Regions from separate parts of the Selenomonas sp. oral taxon 149 str. 67H29BP genome, predicted to be linked through region 3. Evidence: riboswitches for the same ligand, from Rfam matches in the RefSeq annotation. Region 3 holds a riboswitch; each other region holds the start of a gene.
The links. A riboswitch is a leader RNA that binds a small molecule or an ion and turns the genes downstream of it on or off. The one in region 3 is predicted to bind molybdenum cofactor.
Positions count from the first base shown of each region.

Region 1: linked by a shared signal. The riboswitch ahead of HMPREF9166_RS07590 (hydrogenase small subunit) and the one ahead of HMPREF9166_RS11250 (TonB-dependent receptor) in region 3 are both predicted to bind molybdenum cofactor.
Region 2: linked by a shared signal. The riboswitch ahead of modA (molybdate ABC transporter substrate-binding protein) and the one ahead of HMPREF9166_RS11250 (TonB-dependent receptor) in region 3 are both predicted to bind molybdenum cofactor.

Region 1 is NZ_GL397087.1:1,594,681-1,602,227, reverse strand. It holds gene HMPREF9166_RS07615 (ParA family protein) at 1-475, shown strand, start outside; gene HMPREF9166_RS07610 (ParB/RepB/Spo0J family partition protein) at 462-1,460, shown strand; gene HMPREF9166_RS07605 (DUF4446 family protein) at 1,545-2,066, shown strand; gene HMPREF9166_RS07600 (M23 family metallopeptidase) at 2,196-3,116, shown strand; gene HMPREF9166_RS07595 (hypothetical protein) at 3,131-4,120, shown strand; molybdenum cofactor riboswitch at 4,510-4,656, shown strand; gene HMPREF9166_RS07590 (hydrogenase small subunit) at 4,989-6,077, shown strand; gene HMPREF9166_RS07585 (nickel-dependent hydrogenase large subunit) at 6,074-7,547, shown strand, end outside.
Region 2 is NZ_GL397087.1:1,348,197-1,355,743, forward strand. It holds gene glp (gephyrin-like molybdotransferase Glp) at 1-386, opposite strand, end outside; gene HMPREF9166_RS06420 (molybdopterin-binding protein) at 397-1,425, opposite strand; gene moaC (cyclic pyranopterin monophosphate synthase MoaC) at 1,626-2,144, shown strand; molybdenum cofactor riboswitch at 2,157-2,287, shown strand; gene modA (molybdate ABC transporter substrate-binding protein) at 2,281-3,084, shown strand; gene modB (molybdate ABC transporter permease subunit) at 3,084-3,755, shown strand; gene HMPREF9166_RS06440 (sulfate/molybdate ABC transporter ATP-binding protein) at 3,752-4,798, shown strand; gene HMPREF9166_RS06445 (ABC transporter ATP-binding protein) at 4,866-5,546, opposite strand; gene HMPREF9166_RS06450 (FtsX-like permease family protein) at 5,543-6,748, opposite strand; gene HMPREF9166_RS06455 (DUF4418 family protein) at 6,745-7,167, opposite strand; tRNA gene HMPREF9166_RS06460 (tRNA-Gln) at 7,264-7,339, opposite strand; gene scfB (thioether cross-link-forming SCIFF peptide maturase) at 7,389-7,547, opposite strand, start outside.
Region 3 is NZ_GL397087.1:2,388,144-2,395,690, forward strand. It holds gene glgB (1,4-alpha-glucan branching protein GlgB) at 1-342, shown strand, start outside; gene glgA (glycogen synthase GlgA) at 432-1,877, shown strand; gene malQ (4-alpha-glucanotransferase) at 1,995-5,444, shown strand; molybdenum cofactor riboswitch at 5,508-5,657, shown strand; gene HMPREF9166_RS11250 (TonB-dependent receptor) at 5,978-7,547, shown strand, end outside.

The sequences.
Region 1 (7,547 bases), 790 kb from region 3:
GGCGTCGCTGGAACATCGTGAGACACGCCTGCGCAAGGCGATCGCCGAGGTGCTGACCGACTACGACTACATCTTTATCGACTGCCCGCCCTCCCTCGGCTTTCTGACATTGAATGCACTGACGGCGGCACACGCCGTCCTCATCCCCATCCAGTGTGAGTTCTTTGCCCTCGAGGGCGTGGCGCAGCTGATGAAAACCATCAGCCTTGTCAAGGAGCGCGCCAATCCGAAACTGCGTGTCCAGGGCGTCGTGATGACGATGTACGACTCGCGGACGCGCATCGCGGGGCAGGTCGTCGACGAGGTGCGCGACGTCTTTGGCGACGCGCTCTATCAGACGATGATTCCGCGCAACGTCCGACTCTCGGAGGCACCCTCCTTCGGGCAGCCGATCACCTCGTACGACATCACATCGCGCGGGGCGGAGATGTATATTGCACTCGCAAGGGAGGTCATACGGCGTGAAGAAGGCTAAAACAGGCGGCCTCGGGCGTGGGCTCGGCGCACTCGGACTCGGAAAAGACGCGCTCACCCTGCCGACCGACCCGCCGCCGGAGGAAAAGACAGAAACCGCTGCAGCCTCCGCGGGCGTCCCGGCGGAGCTCTCCATTGACGTGATCCAGCCCAACCGCTTTCAGCCGCGCCGCGAGTTCGACGAGGCGGCACTCGAGGAGCTGCGCGAGTCCATTGCACAGCACGGCATCCTCCAGCCCGTCACCGTCCGCGACATTGGCGCGGGCAAGTACGAGCTCATCGCGGGCGAGCGGCGTCTGCGCGCCGCCAAGATGGCAGGGCTCACGACCGTTCCTGCATTTTTCCGCACGGCGAACGACGCGGAGATGGCAGAGATGGCACTCATCGAGAACCTCCAGCGTGAGGATCTCAACCCAATCGAGGAGGCACACGCCTATCAGCGGCTCCTCACCGAGTTCAAACTCTCACAGGAACAGCTCGCGCGCCGCGTCGCACGCAGCCGCTCGGCAATCGCGAACAGCGTCCGCCTCCTGCGCCTCGCGAAAGAGGTGCAGGCATTCATCGCGAACGGCGTTCTCACCATGGGGCAGGCACGTCCGCTCCTCGCGCTCGAGACCGCCGCGCTGCAGCGTGAGGCGGCAGAGTACATCCAGGAGCACGAGCTCTCGGCGCGCGGCGTCGAGGCGCTCGTCAAACGCCTGGCGAAGGATCCGAACGCACTGAAAAAATTAGCGCCGCCAAAGCCAGAGAAAAAGCCAGACCTCTTCGTCCGTGAGGCAGAGGAGCGCCTGACGCGCAGCCTCGGCACGAAGGTACGCATCCAGACGGGACGCGAGGAGGGGAAGGGGCGGCTCGAAATCAGCTACTTCTCCGCCGAGGATCTGGAGCGACTGCTGTCGCTCCTGACCGTATCGGCAGACGGCGTGGCAAAAGAGGACAAGCGTGCGGCACTGCGCGCATTCTCCACGCAGAAATTCACCGTATAGGATGTGCGGCGTGCCGTCTGCCGCCCTCTGGGGCACATCCGCCTCCGCCCCATGGGGGACGGAGGAAAGAAGGGAAGAGAGAACTTGTTTTTTAGTAATCTAGTGAAGTCGATCGAAGCACATGATGCAGCCCTCCTGCTCACCGCGCTGCTCCTGATCTTCGTCCTGCTCATCCTCGTCATCTACGTCATGGTACGGCTCTCGACGATGAGCAGCCGCTACCGCGCGATGATGCGCGGCTCGAGCAAGGACGATCTCGAGGGGATGCTGATCCAGCACGTGCGCACGGTGGAGGAGGTCGCGGCAACGAACGCACGCATCCTCGAGGAGAACGAACTAATCCGACAGTTCATCCGCCAGTCGCTCGTGCGCGTCGCCTCCGTGCGGTTCCGCGCCTTTGAGGACATGGGGGGCGACCTCAGCTATGCCGTCGCCCTGCTCGATGCGAACAACGACGGCGTGATCTTCTCCAGCATCTTTGCCCGCGAGGACTCGCGCAGCTACATCAAACCGATCAAAAACGGATCGTCGGACTACCCGCTGAGCGACGAGGAAAAGGACGTACTGAAGGAAGCCATGGCAAAACCGCTGCCCATCCAGTACTGAGAAGATATCAACGGACAAAAACCTGCTGTGTCACAGCAGGTTTTCATATTCTTCGGATAGGATAGGGAAATAGGGAAATAGGGAAATAGGGATCGGACAGGAACATCTCGATGGGAAGAGGGGGACGCATTGAGCGAAGAACAATCACGCTATAAACTGCAGCTGGTGGATCGGGAAACGGACACGACGCACACCGTGCGCCTCTCGCTGCGCGCCCTGCGCCTGCTCGCCGTGGGCGTGGGCGCGGGGGCGGCACTCGTCGCTGTCGGCTCGATTTTCTCCATCTACACCCTCACGTATGCCTACCTCCAGGAGGAGGAGACGGCACAGCTGCGCGAGGCGAACCGCATCCAGCAGGAGCAGATCCTCCAGATCGCGAAAAAGGCCTCCGCGCTTGGGCAGGAGGTCGATGCCATTCAGCGTACGGAGGACGGGCTGCGCGCACTCGTCGGCGCACCGCCGGCGGAGGCGGACAGCGCGGTACAGAAAGGAGATGTCGCACCGGCACCGACGGGCGGCGCACCGCACGCACTCACGACGGATGAGGTCGGCGAGGCACTCACGATGCTAGAGGAACGCACCGCAGTGCGCCGCACCTCCATCGGACAGCTCGCCGCCATGATGCAGAAGGATGTGCCGGGGGCATCCTCCTTTCTGGGGGTCGATACACCCGTTACCACCCCGACAGGCTGGCCGACGGACGGCTTCATCAGTTCAGGGTATGGACTGCGCTGGAATGGCGCAGAGTTCCATCAGGGCATCGACATCGCCGCCGAGATGGGCACGCCCATCGTTGCGACGGCGGACGGCGTCGTGACCATCGCGGGCTGGAACGCGGGCGGCTATGGCAACATGGTCGACATCGATCACGGGAGCGGCGTCTCGACACGCTACGGACATGCCTCGGCGGTCGTGGTGACCCCGGGACAGCGCGTGCGGCGTGGACAGATCATCGCCTATGTCGGCTCGACGGGGCACTCCACAGGACCGCATCTGCACTACGAGGTGCGCCTCAGCGGACAGCCCGTCAACCCGAGCTCGTATTTGTAAGCAAAGGAGACACTATGCAATCCATCACCTGCCTGCTCGCCGCAGGAATCCTCCTCCTCCCCGTCAGCGGGACGGCCGCCGAGAAGGAGACGGAGATCCATGCCGTCATGGCGGCAGAGGAGTCTCATGGAGACGCTGCCGCGTCAGAACAGCGCACCGCATCTGCCGCAAAGGATGCGCAGGAGACAGTGGATACGGAAAAGACGACAGACAGGGCGCAGACCACGGCGGAGCCCGCGGCAAAGGACCGTGCGGCATCGGAACAGCGCACGCAGGAAGATGCCTTCGATGCGGAGATGGATGAGCTCGGCACAGAGAACCCTCCAGCAGAGCAGACACCGCAGACCAATGCCGCCTCGGCGAGAGATGCGGAGGCAAAGACGAAGACGAAGACGGCAGAAGAAACGGCTGATGGGGAAGGGACGGCCGAAGCCGTTCTTGTCAAAGAACCTGTGAAGGAAAAGGAGCCAGCCGCCGCAGCGACGGACGGCGCAGGGCATTCTGCCGTGTCCGCAGAGCCTGCAAAGAAGGCAGATGCCGCGGATAAAAAAGCTGAGAAAAAGCATGCCGCAGCCGCAGCGGCAAAGCGCGAGGCGTACGGCAAAGAGACGGCGATCGAGCCCGTCACGCTGAAGGACGGCGACTGGGTCTTCATCGAGGGCGACGAGCGGCGCGGCTGGTTCTTTGACCGCAGTCACATGAAGCGCAACGCCGACGGCTCCGTCTCCTACTGGCAGCTCATTCTCTACAACAACCTCGGTCGGGCACAGTTTGCCGAGGCGATGAAGAATGCGGACTACGAGCACCTCGGCTACACCATGCAGCGGCGCGTGCTCAGCCCGAAAAAGGACGCCATCAGCACCTACGAGATCCTCGCCTACGACGGGAATAGCGCACTCATCACGGAGAGCAGCCGCGAGGGGCACCGCGCCGTGATCCGCGCAAACACCATGACAGAGAAAGAGCGCGACGCCGTACGGCAGGAACTGCGCCGAAAGAAATAACAGCGAGGGACGCATCTCCCCATGTGCATCATCACCGATGCCAGAGGGATGCGCCCCTTTTTGATCGAATTAAGGAATCGCTGATAAAACAGTCTCTCAGATTGGCGTAGATTTTTGTCCGATTGAGGCAGCAAACCGGACGCATAGCAAGGGCCATGTGGAGGATTTGCTAACGACAAGCAGGCGGAAAAGATGCGTCAAGATGGCTGTGCCGAATTTATCAGTGCTTCCTTAACTGCAGATACAGTATTTATCAACTACGAATAAATAAGCAATAACTATAACAAATCAATATAATTTCAGCATATCCTGAGAATAGTTTTCGTATATTGACAGGTTGTTTTCACTCTGTTAAACTGTTCTTAATTACATAGGTATAGAGGTACATTGTATCTCTCGGTTTCCGAGCAAAAGCATCTAAGGGCGATGCCTATGATGCTGCGCCTGCGCCGCAGGGAGCGATCCCTGCCGTGCACAGGGTTTCGGCAGAAATGCCGGAGCCTCCCTTCCGAACGCGGTTTCCTGCAGAAAACCACGCTCCCTTGAAAAGGAAACGACAACATTGCCGCGCAAAGGCGAGGAGGGGATATTTTGGTGCAAAATATCCCTTGGATTCGTCTGCTACGAGGGACTGTTTGTCGTGCCCTCGGGTGCGTCGGACGGCTCCTCCTTTATTATTTTGTACGGAAGGGCCCTGGCTTTCGCGGGATTGGCTTTATATATCTGATGTGTGGGAAGTATTGACGCAAGTTTCTGTTGTCAATCGCCCTGTCGTTCTGCTCGCAAAGGTGTCTGTGTGCCGATCGCGGCGGGATGGATGCGGGTGTTTGGCATGACGGCAGTCTTCCATAGGGACAGGAGGCATAATGTGAACAAAAGGGAGAGCTTGTGGGAGGCATATCTCGCAAAAGGCTTCAGCCGGCGGAATTTCCTCAAGGGCTGCGTGACCCTCACGTCGCTCATGGGGCTGAGCACAGACAACCTCACGAAGGTCGTCGAGGCCGCCGAGGCGAAGCCGCTGCCGGTTGTGATCTGGCTGCACGGGCATGAGTGCACGGGCTGCGATGAGTCGTTCATCCGCTCGGGCGCACCGCTCGCATCGGATCTCGTGCTGAACGAGATTGCGCTCGAATACAGCCATCTCCTCTGCGCCGGCGAGGGTGAGGCGTTCGAGGCACATCTCGAGGAGACGATCAAGAAGTATCATGGCGAGTACATCCTTGCCGTCGAGGGCGCGGTTCCCATCGGGGAGCACGCCTACACCTGCATGTCGGGCGGTCACTCCTTCGAGCATACGCTGAAGCACGCCGCGGAGGGAGCAAAGGCGGTCATCGCCTACGGCACGTGCGCGACGGCGGGCGGCATCCAGGCGGCTGCGCCGAATCCGACGGAGTCCAGGGGGATCCGTTCCCTCATCGGCGCGAAGCCCTATATTGCTGTGCCCGGCTGCCCGCCGATTCCCGAGGTTATGACAGGCGTCGTCATGCACGTTGCGCTCTTCGGCACACTGCCGCCGCTTGACGGCGAGGGACGTCCGCGTCAGTTCTACGGCAACCGCATTCACGACACCTGCTACCGCCGTCCGTTCTTCGATGCGGGCATGTTTGCCGAGCGCTTTGACGACGCGGGTGCAAAGGGGGGCTGGTGCCTCTACAAGCTCGGCTGCCGCGGCCCCGAGACGTACAACTCCTGCGGCAATCTGCGCTGGTATCAGGGACTCTCGTACCCCATCCAGTCGGGCGCACCCTGTATTGGCTGCAGCAACGCGAACTTCTGGGATCAGGCGCCGTTCTCGAAGCGTCTGCCGGAGTACAACGGCATCGATGTCGACATGGTCGGCGCAGGCCTTGCCGTCGCAACGGCAGTCGGTGTTGCGGCGCACGCGGGCGCGAGCCTTGTACAGAAGAGATGCCATGAGAAGCAGCTCGAAAAAGAGGGAAAGCAGGTGCATGAATGAAACACGTCGTTGTCGACCCAATCACCCGTATTGAGGGACATCTGCGCGTTGAGCTGCAGGTGGACGAGGCATCGGGCAAGGTCACGGATGCCATCTCCTCCGGGACGGCATGGCGCGGCCTTGAGCTCGTCATGAACGACCGCGATCCGCGCGATGCATGGGCATACATTCAGCGCATCTGCGGCGTCTGCACATCCTCTCATGCGCTCGGCTGTCTGCGTGCCGTCGAGGACGCATTCGGCATCACGATCCCAAAGAACGCGCACTACATCCGCAACATCATTGCGGCGTGCCTCGGGCATCAGGATCACATCATCCATTTCTACCACCTCCACGCGCTCGACTGGGTCAGCCCGCTCGAGGCACTGAAGGCGGATCCGGCGGCGACGGCGGCGCTCCAGAACACGGTGCTCCAGACCTATCGCCTGCCGTTCCGCGGGCCTGCGGCATTCGACACGGATGCCTACCCGCACGACTTCCCGATCGCATCGCCCACCTATTACGCCGCGATCAAGGCAAAGGTGCAGAAGATCGTCGACAGCGGTCAGCTCGGCATCTTCTCCGCGCAGTGGTGGGATCATCCGGACTATCAGCTCCTCCCGCCCGAGGTGCATCTCATGGCGATCTCGCACTACCTCGAGATGCTCGACAAGCAGAAGGATCTCGTCGTCCCGCACGTCGTCTTCGGCGGAAAGAACCCGCATCCGCACTATGTGCTTGGCGGCATGCCATGCTCCATCTCGATGGAGGACGGCAACGCGCCGATCAATGCAGCGCGCCTCGCGATCGTTGACCGCTCGATCAATCAGGCACGCCACATGATGAACGACTACTATCTCCCCGACGTGCTCGCCATCGGACATCTCTACGTCCAGAAGGGCTACACCTCGGGCGGAGGCCTCGCGAAAAAGCGCGTGCTCGCCTTCGGCATGTTCTCCGAGGAGCCGTTCTCGGGTGCATCGAACGGCGACTTCTTCAAGAACCTCCTCGTGCGCTGCAACGGCGTCGTCGAGGACTTCGCTTCGGGCGTCATGAATGCGAAGGTCTATGACTTTACGGAGAAGGATCTGACGGATGCCGACGGCGTCGCAGAGAGCGTCGAGCACGGCTGGTACGAGTACAAGGGTGGCGACGACAAGGCACTCCATCCGTGGGAGGGCGAGACGACCCCGCACTACACGGAGCCGAAGGAAGGCACGAAGACCGAGTGGAAGGCGCTCAACGAGCAGGGCAAGTACTCCTGGCTCAAGACGCCGAAATGGCGCGGCAAGCTCTGCGAGGTCGGCCCCCTGGCACGCTACATCGTCCTCTACACGAAGGCAAAGCAGGGCCTCCTCGGTGACCTGACGTGGGCAGAGCAGATGATCGTCGATCAGATCGATGCCGTGACGAAGGTCCTGAACGTCCCCGTCGAGGCATGGCTGCCCTCCACGGTCGGACGCACGGCGGCGCGTGCGCTTGATGCACAGC
Region 2 (7,547 bases), 1.0 Mb from region 3:
AAGGGAACAAAGATCGCATCCCCCTCCTCACGCACATCCTCCTGCCGCACGACACAGTCACAGCCCTTCGGAATCGCGCCGCCCGTCATGATGCGGACACACTCGCCCGCGCCGACTGCGCCGGCGAAAAAATCGCCCGCGCACTCCTCGCCGATCACCGACAGGCGCACAGGGTGCTCTGCCGAGGCGTCCGCCGTACTCGCCGACGCAAAGGTATAGCCGTCGAGCGGCGAACGGTCAAACGGCGGATTGTCAAACGCTGCGTACACATCCTCCGCCGCCACGCGCCCCACCGCCTCCAGCAAGGGAACGCGCTCCGTCTCCGCGACGGGTACTGCATGTGCGAGCAGTACCTCGATTGCCTGTTCAAGTTCGATATCCTGCATGGAATTCTCCTTACTTTCCGAACGGGCAAATGGGATAGTGGCAAACCTTGCATCCCATGCAGAGCCCGCCGATCCCAAGGCGCGTGATCTCCTGCCGCGTCCACGCGCTGCCCGCCGCGACACGCGGCAGAATAATATCAAAGATCGTCGCGGGCGAGTACATCACGCAGCCCGGCAGCCCCATGATCGGCACCTGCCGCCCATCCTTCTCATAGTAGGCGAGCAGGAACATCGCCCCCGGCAGCACAGGCGCGCCGTACGTCACGATGCGCGCCCCCGTCGCTTTGATCGCCGCCGGCGTGCGGTCATCGGGGTCGACGCTCATGCCGCCCGTGCAGAGCACCATATCCATCCCCGCGTCGAGCAGCTCCTCAATCGCCGCACGCGTGTGCTCCGTCCCATCATCCGAAAGACGGTGCTCATCCACCTTCAGGCCGAAGGCACGCAGCTTGGCGTCGATCACGGGCGTGAACGTATCCTTGATGCGCCCATGGAACACCTCAGAGCCCGTCGTCACCACGCCGACCTTCATCTTCTGATACGGCAGGATCCGCAGCATCGGCTGAGTGCCCGCCGTCTCACGCACCCGCTCCATCACCGCCTTGTCGATGACGAGCGGGATCACGCGCATCCCCGCGAGCTTCGTCCCCGCCTTGACAGGCATGTGCTGCGCAATCGTCGCAATCATCACATCCTCGATGTCGTTGACGGCATTGAGCGCATCCTCGTTCACCTCGAACACGCCCGCCGTCGTCGCGGTCAGCTCTATCTTGCCCTCGCTCGGCTCACTCGCCGCCATGTGCTCATTCTGACAGACATCACGCAGGATCGCCGCCGCATCGTTCTCATGCAGCAGATTCGGATCGTCCTCCCAGACAAAGATATGCTCTTTGCCAATGCGCAGAAGAACGGGAATATCCTCCGCGCGGATGATATCCCCCTTATGGAAACGTGCGCCCTTTCGTTCCCCGCGCACAATCTCTGTAATGTCGTGGCAGAGCACCATCCCCACCGCATCCTGAACACGAACCTCACGCATACTGCTCCCCCTGCTATGGCAGCGCTGCACATACGCTGCCCCTCCCCAAAGGCAATCACCCCGTATAACGATTCTCAACTATGAATATCTATTATTGATTATACCACAAAAAATAAATAACCTCTATGAGTTTTCCTAAATTATAGATAGATTCATTTAATGTTAGAGAAACACAATTGATTTTCTACGCTGATTCCGCTATGATAAAATTATTTCACGAGGAAAGGAGGATATCTATGCCAGAAACAGGACTGACGCATTTCGATGCAGGCGGTGCCGCCATCATGGTCGATGTCAGCGGCAAGAACAAGACACATCGCGAGGCCATCGCGAGCGGACGGATTTGCGTGAGCGAAGCGGTCTATGCGGCGATCACGGCGGGCACGGCAAAAAAGGGCGACGTCCTCGGTGTCGCGCGCATCGCCGGCATCATGGCGGCAAAGCGCACCGCGGACATGATCCCGCTCTGCCATCCGCTGCCGCTTGCCAAGTGCAGCATCGACTTCACGCTTGAGGAGGTGCCGCACCATGCGGTATATGCTGCGGCGACGGTCAAGGTCACGGGCGAAACGGGCGTGGAGATGGAAGCACTGCACGCCGTGAGCACGGCGCTGCTGACCATCTACGACATGTGCAAGGCGATCGACAAGCGCATGGAGATCACAGACATTCGTCTCGAGCGTAAGTCCGGCGGCAAGAGCGGCACATTCGTCCGCTGAGAAGGAGGGCAGCGCCCTCACCCTCTCCGAGCAGAGCACGTCTAAGGAAACATCTATGGCACTCTGCCTGACGCATATCGTCACAGGGTATGTCGGGAAACGGACATACCTCCCATTTGCAAAGGAGAAACATCACATGAACATCAAAAAGACACTCACCGCCCTCTTGGCGGGCACGGCTCTTCTCACCGCCGGCTGCATCGGCGGCGGCAACAGCGCGAACAAGATGGAGACGCCGCAGGAGAGCCCCATCGAGCTGCAGGTCTCTGCGGCAGCGAGCCTCACGGACGCGATGAAGGAACTCGCCACGATGTACGAGGAGAACAACAAAGAGGTTCATATCGTCTACAACTTCGGCAGCAGCGGCGCCCTACAGCAGGCGATCGAGAACGGCGGAGCCGCCGACGTATTCGTCTCCGCCGCACAGAAGCAGATGAATGCGCTCGACGAGAAGAAGCTCCTCGCGGACGGTACGCGCGTCGATCTCCTCGTCAACGACATCGTGCTGATCACGGCAAAGGACAGCAAGCTGAACCTTCCCGACTTCAAGGCAGTGCTCGACCCGCAGGTTGCGCACATCGCTCTCGGTGAGCCGAAGGGCGTTCCTGTCGGACAGTACAGCGAGGAGGTCTTTACGAAGCTCGGCATCCTCGACCAGGTCAAGGCGCGTGCCGTCTACGGCTCCGACGTACGTCAGGTGCTCGCATGGGTCGAGACGGGCGATGCGGACTGCGGCGTGGTCTATGCGACGGATGCCGCCATCTCGGACAAGGTGAAGGTCGCCGCCGTTGCCCCTGCCGACACGCATAAGCCCATCGTCTACCCCGCCGCTGTGCTGAAGGACTCCAAGAACGAGATGGCCGCGAAGGAATTCCTCGCCTTCCTCCAGACGGACAAGGCAGCCAAGGTCTTTGAGAAATACGGATTCACCGTCAAATAATGGCAGACGAAACATTCTCCCCGCTCATCATCTCCCTTGAGGTGGCGGGGCTTGCTACTGTCCTCACCTTCTTCGTCGGTATTGGGCTCGCCTACGGCGTGCTGCGTATCCGCAGCCATATCGCGGCGACCATTGCCGATGCTGTGATTACTCTGCCGCTCGTCCTGCCGCCGACCGTCGTTGGGTTCTTCCTCCTGCTCTTTCTCGGAAAGCGCAGTGCCATCGGGAGCGCCCTCCTCGCCATCGACCTGCCGCTTGTCTTTACGTGGCGTGCGGCGGTCATCGCAGCGGTCATCGTGAGTCTTCCGCTTATGTACCGCACGGCGCGCGGCGCATTCGAGGCACTCGACAGCAGCATGATTCATGCGGCGCAGACGCTCGGCGTCAGCAATGGGCGCATCTTTTGGCGCATCATCCTGCCGAATGCACGGCACAGCATCCTCGCAGGGCTCGTTCTCTCGTTTGCCCGTGCCCTCGGCGAGTTTGGTGCGACCATCATGTTCGCGGGCAATATCCCAGGGCGCACGCAGACCATGTCCACCGCCATCTATGCGGCGGTGCAGGCGAACGACTACGACCTCGCCTTTCGCTGGGCAGTCATCATCTCCCTGTTCTCGCTCTTCTTTATCGGTGCGATGAACCTCTACCTCAAACGGGAGGTGCATGAATGAACCTCGTCGTCAACATCGAAAAACGCCTGCGTGACTTCACGCTCTGCGCGAACTTCACGCTCACGAATACGACGCTCGCCCTGCTCGGCGCGTCGGGCAGCGGCAAGAGCATGACGCTGAAGTGCATCGCGGGGCTTGAGACGCCGGATCGCGGACAGATCATCCTCAACGGCCGCACGCTCTATGACAGCAGTGCAGGAGTCAACCTCCCGCCGCAGGAGCGCAGTGTCGGCTACCTCTTTCAGAACTACGCGCTCTTTCCGAATATGACCGTCCGCGAGAACATCATCTTTGCACTGGACGGATCACAGGAGGAAAAGGAACGCATCCTTGCCGAGAACGTGGCGCGCTTCTCCCTCGACGGACTCGAAAACGCCTACCCGGCAGGGCTCTCAGGCGGACAGCAGCAGCGCGCTGCCTTTGCGCGCATCCTCGCGCGCGGCGCAGATGTCCTGCTCCTCGACGAGCCGCTCTCCGCACTCGACACCCATCTCAAGTGGCAGATCGAAACCGCACTGCGCGAGATCCTCATGGGTCAGAACATCGCGGCGATCCTCGTCACACATGACCGCGACGAGGCATTCCGCATCGCGCAGGAGATCGCGACCGTCGACCGCGGACAGCTCACGCCCCCGATGGATCGGCACGAGCTCTTCCGCAGTCCCGGTACGTGTGCAGGTGCACGCCTCACAGGATGCAAGAACATCTCTGCCGCCCGCCGCCTCGACGCGGCACACATCGAGGCGACCGACTGGGGCATCACGCTCGCGGTCACAGACGATGTGACGGATGCGCACCATATCGCCATCCGCGCACATTACTTCGTTCCCGTGCAGGAAGACGGCGAGAACGTCTTCACCGCACAGATCGCAGAGATCATCGAGAGCACCTTCAGCATGATCGTCATGCTTCGCTTCGCCGATGGTGCTCACCGCGTGCGCTGGGAGGTGGACAAGCCCGCATGGGATGCGCTTCGTGTGAGCGAAAACGCAGCCCTGCGCATCTGCCTTCCGCCTGAAGCACTGATGCTGCTGCGGGATTAGGGGAGACAGACAAACGCATACAAAAACGCCCTTATGGTGCATCGCGCCATAAGGGCGTTTTTCTGTACTACGCAGAGCGCGTCAGCCGCCCCTCTGCCATCGTATAGCAAATATCCGCATATGATGCTGCCTCGCACTCATGTGTGACGAGGAGGACTGCCGTGCCTGCATCGGCGGTCTCGCGCACGAGATTAAGCACGTGCCGTGTATTCTCCGCATCGAGGTCGCCCGTCGGCTCATCAAGGAGCAGAATCTGCGGCACGCCGGCAAGAGCCCGCGCGATCATCATGCGGCGCAGCTCCCCGCCCGAAAGCTCCGACGGACAGACATGCGCGAGCGGTGCGATGCCAAGCCGCTCCATCAGAGCATCCGCATGTGCAGATACGTCCTGTTCCCTGCCATAGAGAAGCGCCGAGAGGAGGACATTCTCCCGCACCGTCAGCGCGCGAAGCGACATCAGCTGCTGCGGTACAATGCCGAGCGTACTGCTGCGCAGCTCCGCACGCGCATCCTCGGGCAGTGCGTAGAGATCCGTCTCCCCTATGAGCACCTTCCCCGTCACGGGCGGCAGGAGCCCGCCCAAGATATGCAGCAGCGTACTCTTGCCGCTGCCCGAACGCCCCATGACCGCCGTCACCGTACCGGAGGAGAGGCACAGATCCGTCTCCGCCACAGCGACAATGTACCCTTCCCGCGCACTGTCGCGCAGGAAATCCTGACTGATTTTCTCCGCCCGCAGTTCCATCATCCATCCTCCCGCAGCAGTGTGCTGATCGGCGCCGTACATACGCGCCCCACCGTCCACGCCGCCGCCAGCATCCCAGACAGTGTCACTGCGAGGAGCGTATTCACCGCCAGCAGCAGAATCGTCCCGCCGTCGGGGAGAATATAGGGGCGCATCAGCCCCGCCTTCATCAGGCCCGCGAAGGGCAGAATAATCAGTGCGCCGAGTGCAACTCCTGCCGCAGCGCCCGCCGCCGAGGCGAGTGCCGCCTCCGTCAGCATCATGCGTGTCAAAAAGCCGCGCGCCGCCCCCGCGATGCGCAGCATCAGATACTCGCGCCGCCGCTCGCGCGCCGACAGGTGAAAGGCGATGCCGAGAACGATGACGGCGATCACCCAGACCACTATGACGAGCCCGCCGATCGTCTCCAAGATGCCGCCCAGTCCCTGCTCCACTGCGTGCACCATTCCGTGTGCAGGGCGCGCTGTAAGCGCGGGATATGCCGCATTGACCGCCTCTGCCACGCCCTCGGGCGAGAACCCGTCCGCCGTCCGTATCATCACGGCAGAGATCGCATCCTCCGTCGGACCCCCCTGAAACACATCAAAGCCCCTTTTCGCCGCATTCGCCATCATTGCACGGATCGTCTCCATATTCGTGTAAACCGCCGTATCCATCCCCGTTCCCGTCGGCGTGAGCCGTCCCACAACGCGGCAGGGCAGATCGTAGAACGTCAGCATCCCATCCGCAGGCACGGAAATGCCGCTGCCGACGAGAATATCGCCATAGCCGACCGTACCGCCATAGCTCTCGCGGATCCACGGCTGAATGGTCTGATCCGAGGCGGGATCAAAGCCGATCAGCTGCACCGCTACGGAGCAGCAGCCCGCATGTGCCGAGGCAAGGAAGAACTGCGGCGTCGCATGCGCCACCCCCGCCATGCTGCGCAGATCGGAGAGATAGTGCTCCTCCATGTAGAACTGCGCGGGAACGCCCTGCACGAGCACCCCCTCCAGCGAGCCCGCTCCCTCTGCCGCCTTCGGCAGGACAATGACATCTGCACCGAGCCGCTGCTGAAACTGAATCAGACCGCCCTGCAGCCCGAGCAACATCTCCGAGCCGCCGAAGATCACGAGGGCAAGAATCCCCGTCAGCACAGCAAGCGTCGCGGAGCGTGCCATATTCCTGCGGCAGGAGCGCAGGGCAAGTGCTTCACTGAACTTCATTCATTCTCCCCCTTTCGATGCTGCCACAGATACAGAGCAGAAAGGATGATGTTCAGCACGGCAATCACGCTGACCGACGGCTGCATCAACGTATGACACCGCATGGTCTCCATCATGCAGAGCGGAATAAGATGTCCCGGAAGACAGATCACCAGCACAGCGAGCGGAATCATCGCAATGGCCAGCCCTGTCTTTGTTCCTGAGCGCAGCGGCACAAGATGCAGGAGGGACAGGATGAGCATAACCGCAGCAAGCCCCGTCAGCGCCTCCCCTGCCCAATGACAAGTCATCCACGTTCCATCCTCATGCGGTGCACATGGTGCAAAAGTCGTCTGTATGCCAATGAAAAATATCGTATTCAGCACAATCTGCAGAAGCGGACACACGCCGATTCCCTTTTTCTCGCTGCTCATGATCATTCTCCTTATCTGCCATTTTTATCTATCCTACCAGAGATGATAAAAAGTTTCAATAAAAAAAGAACTGCCCCTCAGGGCAGCTTCTCAAAATTCAAATGGCAGGGGTAGCTGGACTCGAACCAACGCATGCGGGATTCAGAATCCCGTGCCTTACCAACTTGGCGATACCCCTATCGCTTTCTCAGCAACATAGCGAATTATAGCGGAAGAAGAAAATCTTGTCAAGAAATTTTTTTCTGCTCCTCCTCTGTCTCTTCCTTCTCCAGGGCAAGCACCGCCTGCACAAGAATCGCGCACTCCAGACGCTTCTTCTGAATCGCACAGCCAATCTCGTACGGCTGCCGAATGTCCCCATGAAAGAGATCGGCGTTGGCATGACA
Region 3 (7,547 bases):
TCTGCCGCGACGAAGAAGCGCGCGACGAAGAGTGCTGCCTCCGACGCTGCGGCGGAGACCCCGAAGAAACGCACGCCTGCCGCCAAGACGGCAACTGCTGCGGCGGAGACCGCGGCTGCGCCTAAGAAGCGCACCGCAACAAAGCGTACGGCGGCGAAGAAGGATGAGGACGCGGTGCAGACCGTGAAGAAGACCGCATCCGCACGCGGCGTAAAAACGGCGGTGAAGGACACCGAAACGGGCAAGAAGAAAACGGGCATGACCGCCGCTAAAAAGACCGCGCGCAAGACAGTGCAGGATACGGAGTCCGCGCCCAAGAAGGCACGCGCTGCTAAGGTATAACCTGCATACCTCTGCACCGAACACAGGCGGGAATAGAAGAAACGGTCGGATGATTACGGCACCGACCACATGAGAAGGAGGATATTGGGATGAAGGTACTATACGCAGCATCGGAAGCAGTACCCTTTATAAAGACCGGCGGACTCGCTGATGTGGCAGGATCGCTCCCTGCTGCCCTCGTCAAGGCGGGCGTGGACTGCCGCGTCATCCTGCCGAAGTACGGGTCGATCGACCCCGCAATCCGCAGTAAAATGAAGCATATCTATGACGGCACACTCCATGTCGCATGGCGTGAGAAATTTGTCGGCATTGACTCCTACGAGTACGAAGGCGTGACCTACTACTTCGTGGACAACGAGGAGTACTTTAACCGCGAGGGTTATTATGGCTACCCTGACGATGCGGAGCGGTTCTCCTTCTTCAGCCGCGCTGTGCTCAACTGCATTCCCGCATTGGACTTTCAGCCTGACATCATCCACGCCAACGACTGGCACACGGCGCTCATCCCCGTCCTCCTCAAGCTGGAGCATCCGGATGATCCGCGCTATACGAAGATCAAGACGCTCTTTACCATCCACAATCTGCGGTATCAGGGCATCTTCCCGAAAAATGTCATGTCAGATGTGCTCGGGCTTGACTGGAAGTACTTCAACAATGGGGACTTTGAGTTCTACGATGCTGTGAATTTCATGAAAGCAGGGCTCATCTATACCGACTATATCTCAACCGTCAGCAAGACCTACGCCGAGGAGATCCAGTACGAGTACTACGGCGAGCATCTCGACGGACTCCTGCGCCAGCGGAGGAAGGATCTCTTCGGGATTGTCAACGGCATCAACAACACGATCTACGACCCGAAGACGGACAAGGAGATCTACGTCAACTACGACGTGAAGAACGCCGCCGAGGGCAAGGTCGACAACAAGGTACGCCTGCAGCGAGAGCTCGGACTTACCGAGTCACGCCGCACACCGCTCGTGGCGATGATCACGCGACTTGTGCCGAACAAGGGCATCGATCTCATCACGCGCATCATCGACGAGATGCTCGAGCACGAGAATATGCAGTTCGTCCTGCTCGGGACGGGCGAACACGACTATGAGGAGTGGTTTAAGGAGCTTGCGTGGCGGCATCCGACGAAGGCATCGGTCAATATTCGCTTCTCGAATCAGCTGGCACAGCGTATCTATGCTGGCTCGAACATCTTCCTTATGCCGTCAACCTTCGAGCCGTGCGGGCTCGGACAGCTCATCGCCATGCGCTATGGCTCGATCCCTGTCGTGCGTGAGACGGGCGGTCTGAAGGACACCGTCGTCCAGTTCGACCGTTCCGACCCTGACAAGGGCAACGGCTTCCTCTTCTACGAGTACAATGCGCATGAGATGATGTACGCGGTGAAACGCGCGCTTGCCGTCTACGAGAACCTGCGTGAGTGGCGTCAGCTCGTCTATACGGCGATGAAGAGCGACTATAGCTGGACGCGTTCGGCAGGGGAGTACAAGCAGCTCTATGAGCGCCTTCAGAAAAAGAAATAACAGATTTTAGCTGATTTGTAAGAGCTTTTCCACAAAACCGCTGGTGAATTCGTTTGAACGATAATGAACGATTCGCCGGTGGTTTCTGTGTATAAACGATAGGAAAGGAGAGGCACTATGCTGGAATCCTATCAGGTAGAACATAATTCGCAGAACATCTACTTCCGCTCCATCGTCGGCGCGGCAGAGGCGGGGAGCCGGATGCGTCTCGGCCTGCAGCTTCGCACGGGTGAGCCGGTGCGGCAGGTGCTCCTGCGGCTTTGGCAGGATCAGGCGGGGGAGCAGCTCGTCACGCTCGTGTCGCATGATGCGAATGCCGCGCAGCGGTTCTACACGGCGTGGATCGAGCTGCCGGATCACGGCTGCCTTCTCTGGTACTACTTCATCATCACGATGGAGAGCGGCACGTATTTCTACGGGAACAACGCGGAGATGCTCGGCGGCGTCGGCGCGCTCTATCACGAGCAGCCGCCCTCCTATCAGGTGACGATCTACAATCGCGGAGCGCACACACCGGACTGGTTCAAGAACAGTGTCATGTATCAGATCTTCCCCGACCGCTTTGCGCGTGCGGGGGATACCATCGTGCGCAAGAAGGGCGCTGTCATCCGTACGGACTGGACGGACGACCCGATGTATCTCAAGGATCCCGACACGAAGGAGATCGTCGCCTATGACTTCTTCGGCGGAAATCTGCGCGGGGTCATGGAGAAACTCGACTACCTCGAAAAACTTGGCATTTCGTGCATCTACTTCAACCCCGTGTTTGAGTCCGAGAGCAATCATCACTACGATACGGGGGACTATCATCGCATCGACCCCATGCTGGGCGATATCGAGGATTTCCGCCGTCTCGTCGCGGCGGCACGCGAGCGCGGCATCCGCATCATTCTCGACGGCGTATTCAGTCACACGGGGAGCAACAGCATCTACTTCAACCGTCGGAAGCAGTATGATTCGATTGGCGCATATCAGTCGAAGGAATCGCCGTACTACTCGTGGTACCATTTCCGCAATTTCCCGAACGAGTATGACTGCTGGTGGAATTTTGACACCCTGCCGAACGTCAACGAGACGGATCCGTCCTACATGGACTTCATCATCACAGGGGAGGACAGCGTCCTCCATCACTGGATGAACGAGGGGATCGCAGGCTGGCGTCTGGACGTCATCGACGAGCTGCCGCCGACCTTCTCCAAGACCTTCTTTGCCGAGCTCAAGAAGCGCAGCCCCGATGCGGTCATGATCGGTGAGGTCTGGGAGGACGCGTCGAACAAGGTCGCCTACGGCACGCCGCGCGAGTATCTCTCGGGTAACGAGATGGACTCGGCGATGAACTACCCGCTGCGCAGTACAATGCTGGACTTCCTGACAGGGGCGGCAGACGGTGCGCTGACGGTGCGGCGCATGGCGAGCCAGATCGAAAACTACCCGAAGGAAAATCTCTACGCCATGATGAACCTCATCAGCAGTCATGACGTGCAGCGTGCCATCACCATCCTCGGTGATGTCCCATACTACGAGGGCATGCCCGCAATCGAGCAGTCGCGCGTGCGCATGACGCTCGATCAGGCGATGCTCGGTATCCGCCGCCTCATCATGGCGACGCTCTGGCAGATGACCTATCCCGGCGTGCCGAGTGTCTACTACGGCGACGAGATCGGGATGCAGGGGTTCAAGGATCCGTTCAATCGCCGCCCCTACGACTGGGAGCATGGCAATCTCGAGATCCGTGACTGGGTAACACGCTTCATTGCTGTGCGCAACGGGAACGATGCACTGCGCACGGGCGACATCCTGCCTCTCTACGGGGCGGGCGACGTCATCGCCTACGCGCGCACGATCCGTTCGGGCTACGACGTGTTCAATGAGGAGAAGGAGCCCGGCATCTTTGTCGTGGCGTTCAACCGCAGCCGGACGGAGACGCTGACCGTCGATCTCGACGTGAGCGACTTTGCCTGCGGTGTGTTTGAGGACGTCTTTAAGCCCTCGCGCACCTACGAGGTCGAGCGCGGACATCTGCGCGTCCGCATCCCACCGCTCTTCGGACTGCTCCTGCGCGAGCGACAGGAGGAGCAGAGATACGAGCGCAAGGCGGGCATCCTCCTGCATCCGACCTCCCTGCCCTCGAAGTACGGTGTGGGCGACTTCGGCAAGGAGGCGTACCGCTTTGTTGACTTCCTTGCAGATGCGGGGCAAAAGGTTTGGCAGATCCTCCCGCTCAGCCCCGTCGGAAGCAGCTACTCCCCCTATCAGTCCATCTCCGCCTTTGCGGGGAACTTTATGCTCATCGACCCCGAGCCACTGGCTGCGCGCGGCTGGCTGAAGGAGAAAGACCTTTTCCTGCCATACGAGGCGAACTCGGGCTTCATCAACTTTGATCGCGTACGCACGTTCAAGAAGGAGATTCTGGAAAAGGCATTCCGCGCCTTCCGCGCACAGGGGGCGACAGATGCGGATTACCGTGCGTTCTGTGAGAAGGAAGCATACTGGCTTGAGGACTATGCGCTCTTTCACGCGGCGAAGAAGGAGTACGGCGGCGCGGCGTGGACGGAGTGGGATGCAGCGATCAAACGCCGTGACCCTGACGCACTCCGCTCGCTCCGTGAGCGGCAGCGCGATGCGATGGAGCTTGACTACTTCAAGCAGTACGTCTTCCATACACAGTGGAACCGCCTGCACGACTACGCACGCGCGAAGGGAATCGAGATTCTCGGCGATATGCCGATCTTTATCGCGCAGGACAGCGCGGACGTCTGGGCGCATCAGCACCTCTTTGACCTGAACGAGGACGGCACGCCGCACACCGTCGCGGGCGTACCGCCCGACTACTTTGCCGTGAACGGGCAGCTGTGGGGGAACCCGCAGTACAACTGGGACGCCATGGCGGCGGAGAAGTACGCATGGTGGAAACGCCGTTTCCGTAAACTGCGCGAGCAGGTGGACATCATCCGCATCGACCACTTCCGCGGATTCGAGTCCTATTGGTCGGTGGACGGCAAGGCGGAGACCGCGCTTAACGGCACGTGGCTCAAGGGCCCCGGCAAGGCATTCTTCGACGCGATCGAGAGCGACCTCGGCAAACTCAACGTCGTTGCGGAGGATCTCGGCATCATCACGCCCGACGTGGAGCGCCTGCGTGACGACTGCGGCTTCCCCGGGATGCGGATCGTCCAGTTCCTCATTGCAGGGAACAGCTCGGGACGCATCGGCTTCACCGCGCCCGAGAACAGCATCGTCTACACAGGGACGCACGACAACAACACCACCGTCGGCTGGTACAGCCGCGACATCGACGAGGTGCTGCGCGAATCGCTCGCCAACCTCGTGGGGACGACTTCCGACCGCCCGCGGACCATCTGTCAGCGTCTCATCAAGGCGGCGTATGCCTCACGTGCCCGCATGGCGATCATCCCCATGCAGGACATCCTCGGGCTCGACGAGCGCGCACGCATGAACACCCCGGGCACCGTCGGGCTCAACTGGCGCTGGTGTCTCAAGAAGGACTACCTCCTCGAGATCGACCCGCAGAAGCTCAAGGCACTCTGCGTGCGCTATCGGCGGTGAGAATAGGGGACTGTTAGAAACGGATTGACAGGATAAAAGAATTTTAGTAGAATTAAACAGAAAATTACATACGTTTTCCGAGCAAAAATATCCTAAGGGCTTATGCCTATGGTATTGCGCCTGAGCAGATACATGGCTGTGTGTCTGTTCACAGGGCCGTCGCAGAAATGCGGCGACCTTCCCATATTGAAAAGGAGAACGATGAAACAGGATGACTCTGAGTGTGTTCTTGCAGAAACTGTTCTTCGTGCGGTCAGTACGGGGAACAGTCTTTTTTGTGCAGGAATAGGAGAGGTATTCATGAAGCACAGCAGGAAACATTCGACGGTATTTGCAGCAGCGGTCGCGGCAGGATTTGTCTTCCTCCCGCATGCGTATGCAGCGGGTGCGGACTACACGACGGATACGGTCAATGTCGACGCAGACGGCGTCGACAAGTACCTCGTGACGACGAACACAATCACGGAGCAGGAGATCAAGGAGCGCGGCTACGCGACCTCTCCGACATCCTCTCGCAGGTACCGGGGCTCTATATGGCACCTGCGGCAAAGGACAGCAAGATGGTGCGCGTTTGCGGTGCGAGTTCTGACCAGACAAAGGTCTATATCGACGGCATTCCGGCATTCCCACTCAACGGTATTGTATCGCATGCCGCATCTGATCTCTCGACCATCCCGGCGGACAGCATCGCGAAGGTTGAGATCATCAAAGGACCGGGACCGGTGCAGTATGGCACGGACTACAAGGGCGGCGTCATCCTCGTTACGACGAAGGACGGCAGGGGGCCCGGCAAGTTCCGCGTGAGTGTCGCAGGTGGGTCGAATCACACCTTCGACACGAAGCTCGGCTACAGCGGCAGCGATAAGAACATCAGTTATGCCGTCAATCTGTCAAGGCATTATTCTGCGGGCTATCTGGAGAATCAGACAGATAAGAAACTATATTTTGACGGCAAGATTCGGTTCAAGACGAGCAATAAATCCTCATTGACATTGAACGGCTACTACTCCGATATGGACAGAGAAGTTCCGGAGTCTGTTGATCCAGCGACAGGCCAGTATGTTGCGCCACGTGGACCCAGATGGTCGGTGCAGGCAGGAAATAATATAACCCCTAATCATGTAAAGAATAACAATGCGACGGATTGGCACTTTAAGGGGTTCCGTCAATCCAATATTGCCCTGCGGTATGAAAGCAGACCGAATGATATATGGCAGTATGATGTTAAGTATTACCACATGATCGATGAGAACAATCTTTGGGTGCGTAATCTGCTCGCGACGGAGGGAGGTTCTCTTCCGTTCTTTACGCATGGGGCACCGCAGTGGTATCGCAGTGGATGGTTCTTGCGCGGCAACGGCGTCGAGGCGAACGCATCTGTTGCGTATAACAGCAGAAACGTACTGAGTTTTGGTGCGAAGTATATAAAGCTCAGTTGGAATACGGATGAAAACAATACCTCCTACCGCCGTGACGGCAATGATGCACGTAGGAGTTTCTATGTTGAGAATGCATGGAGCCCGAGCAGCAGGACACGCCTGACACTTGGCGTTCGCTATTATGAGGGGGTAAGGCAGGATTATATGGACAATAAATCGACGCCGAAGACAAGCTCCTATGCGCATGCGACAGACCCCGTCTTTAACATCACACATGATGCAACGAAACGCGATACGGTTCGTTTCTCGGCAGGGCGCTCGCATGTGTTCGTCGGTTCCAAAGATGCGGCAGGAAATATCCGTAATGGTTATCCCGTTCCAAAGCCGGAGCGCAACAGCAGCTATGAACTTGGCTGGAAGCATAAATTTAGTCCAAAATCTGACCTCGATGTTTCCTATTTCCGTACAGAGGTGAGGGATCGCCTTACTTTTGTGACTTTTGGGAATGACCGTGTCTTAGGAAATGTCGATAAGACCCATATCCGTGGACTGGAACTTGCCTACCGGCAGACATTCAGCCCGAAGTTCTCGGGATTTGCCAACTATTCGTGGATTCGTGCCGAGGATGAGAGCAAGGGGAGGACAACGATTGCTTCGGGACTCCCGACGCAGATGTTCAACTTTGGTGTAACCTACCGCGAGGGAAAGCTGCGCTCGACGCTCC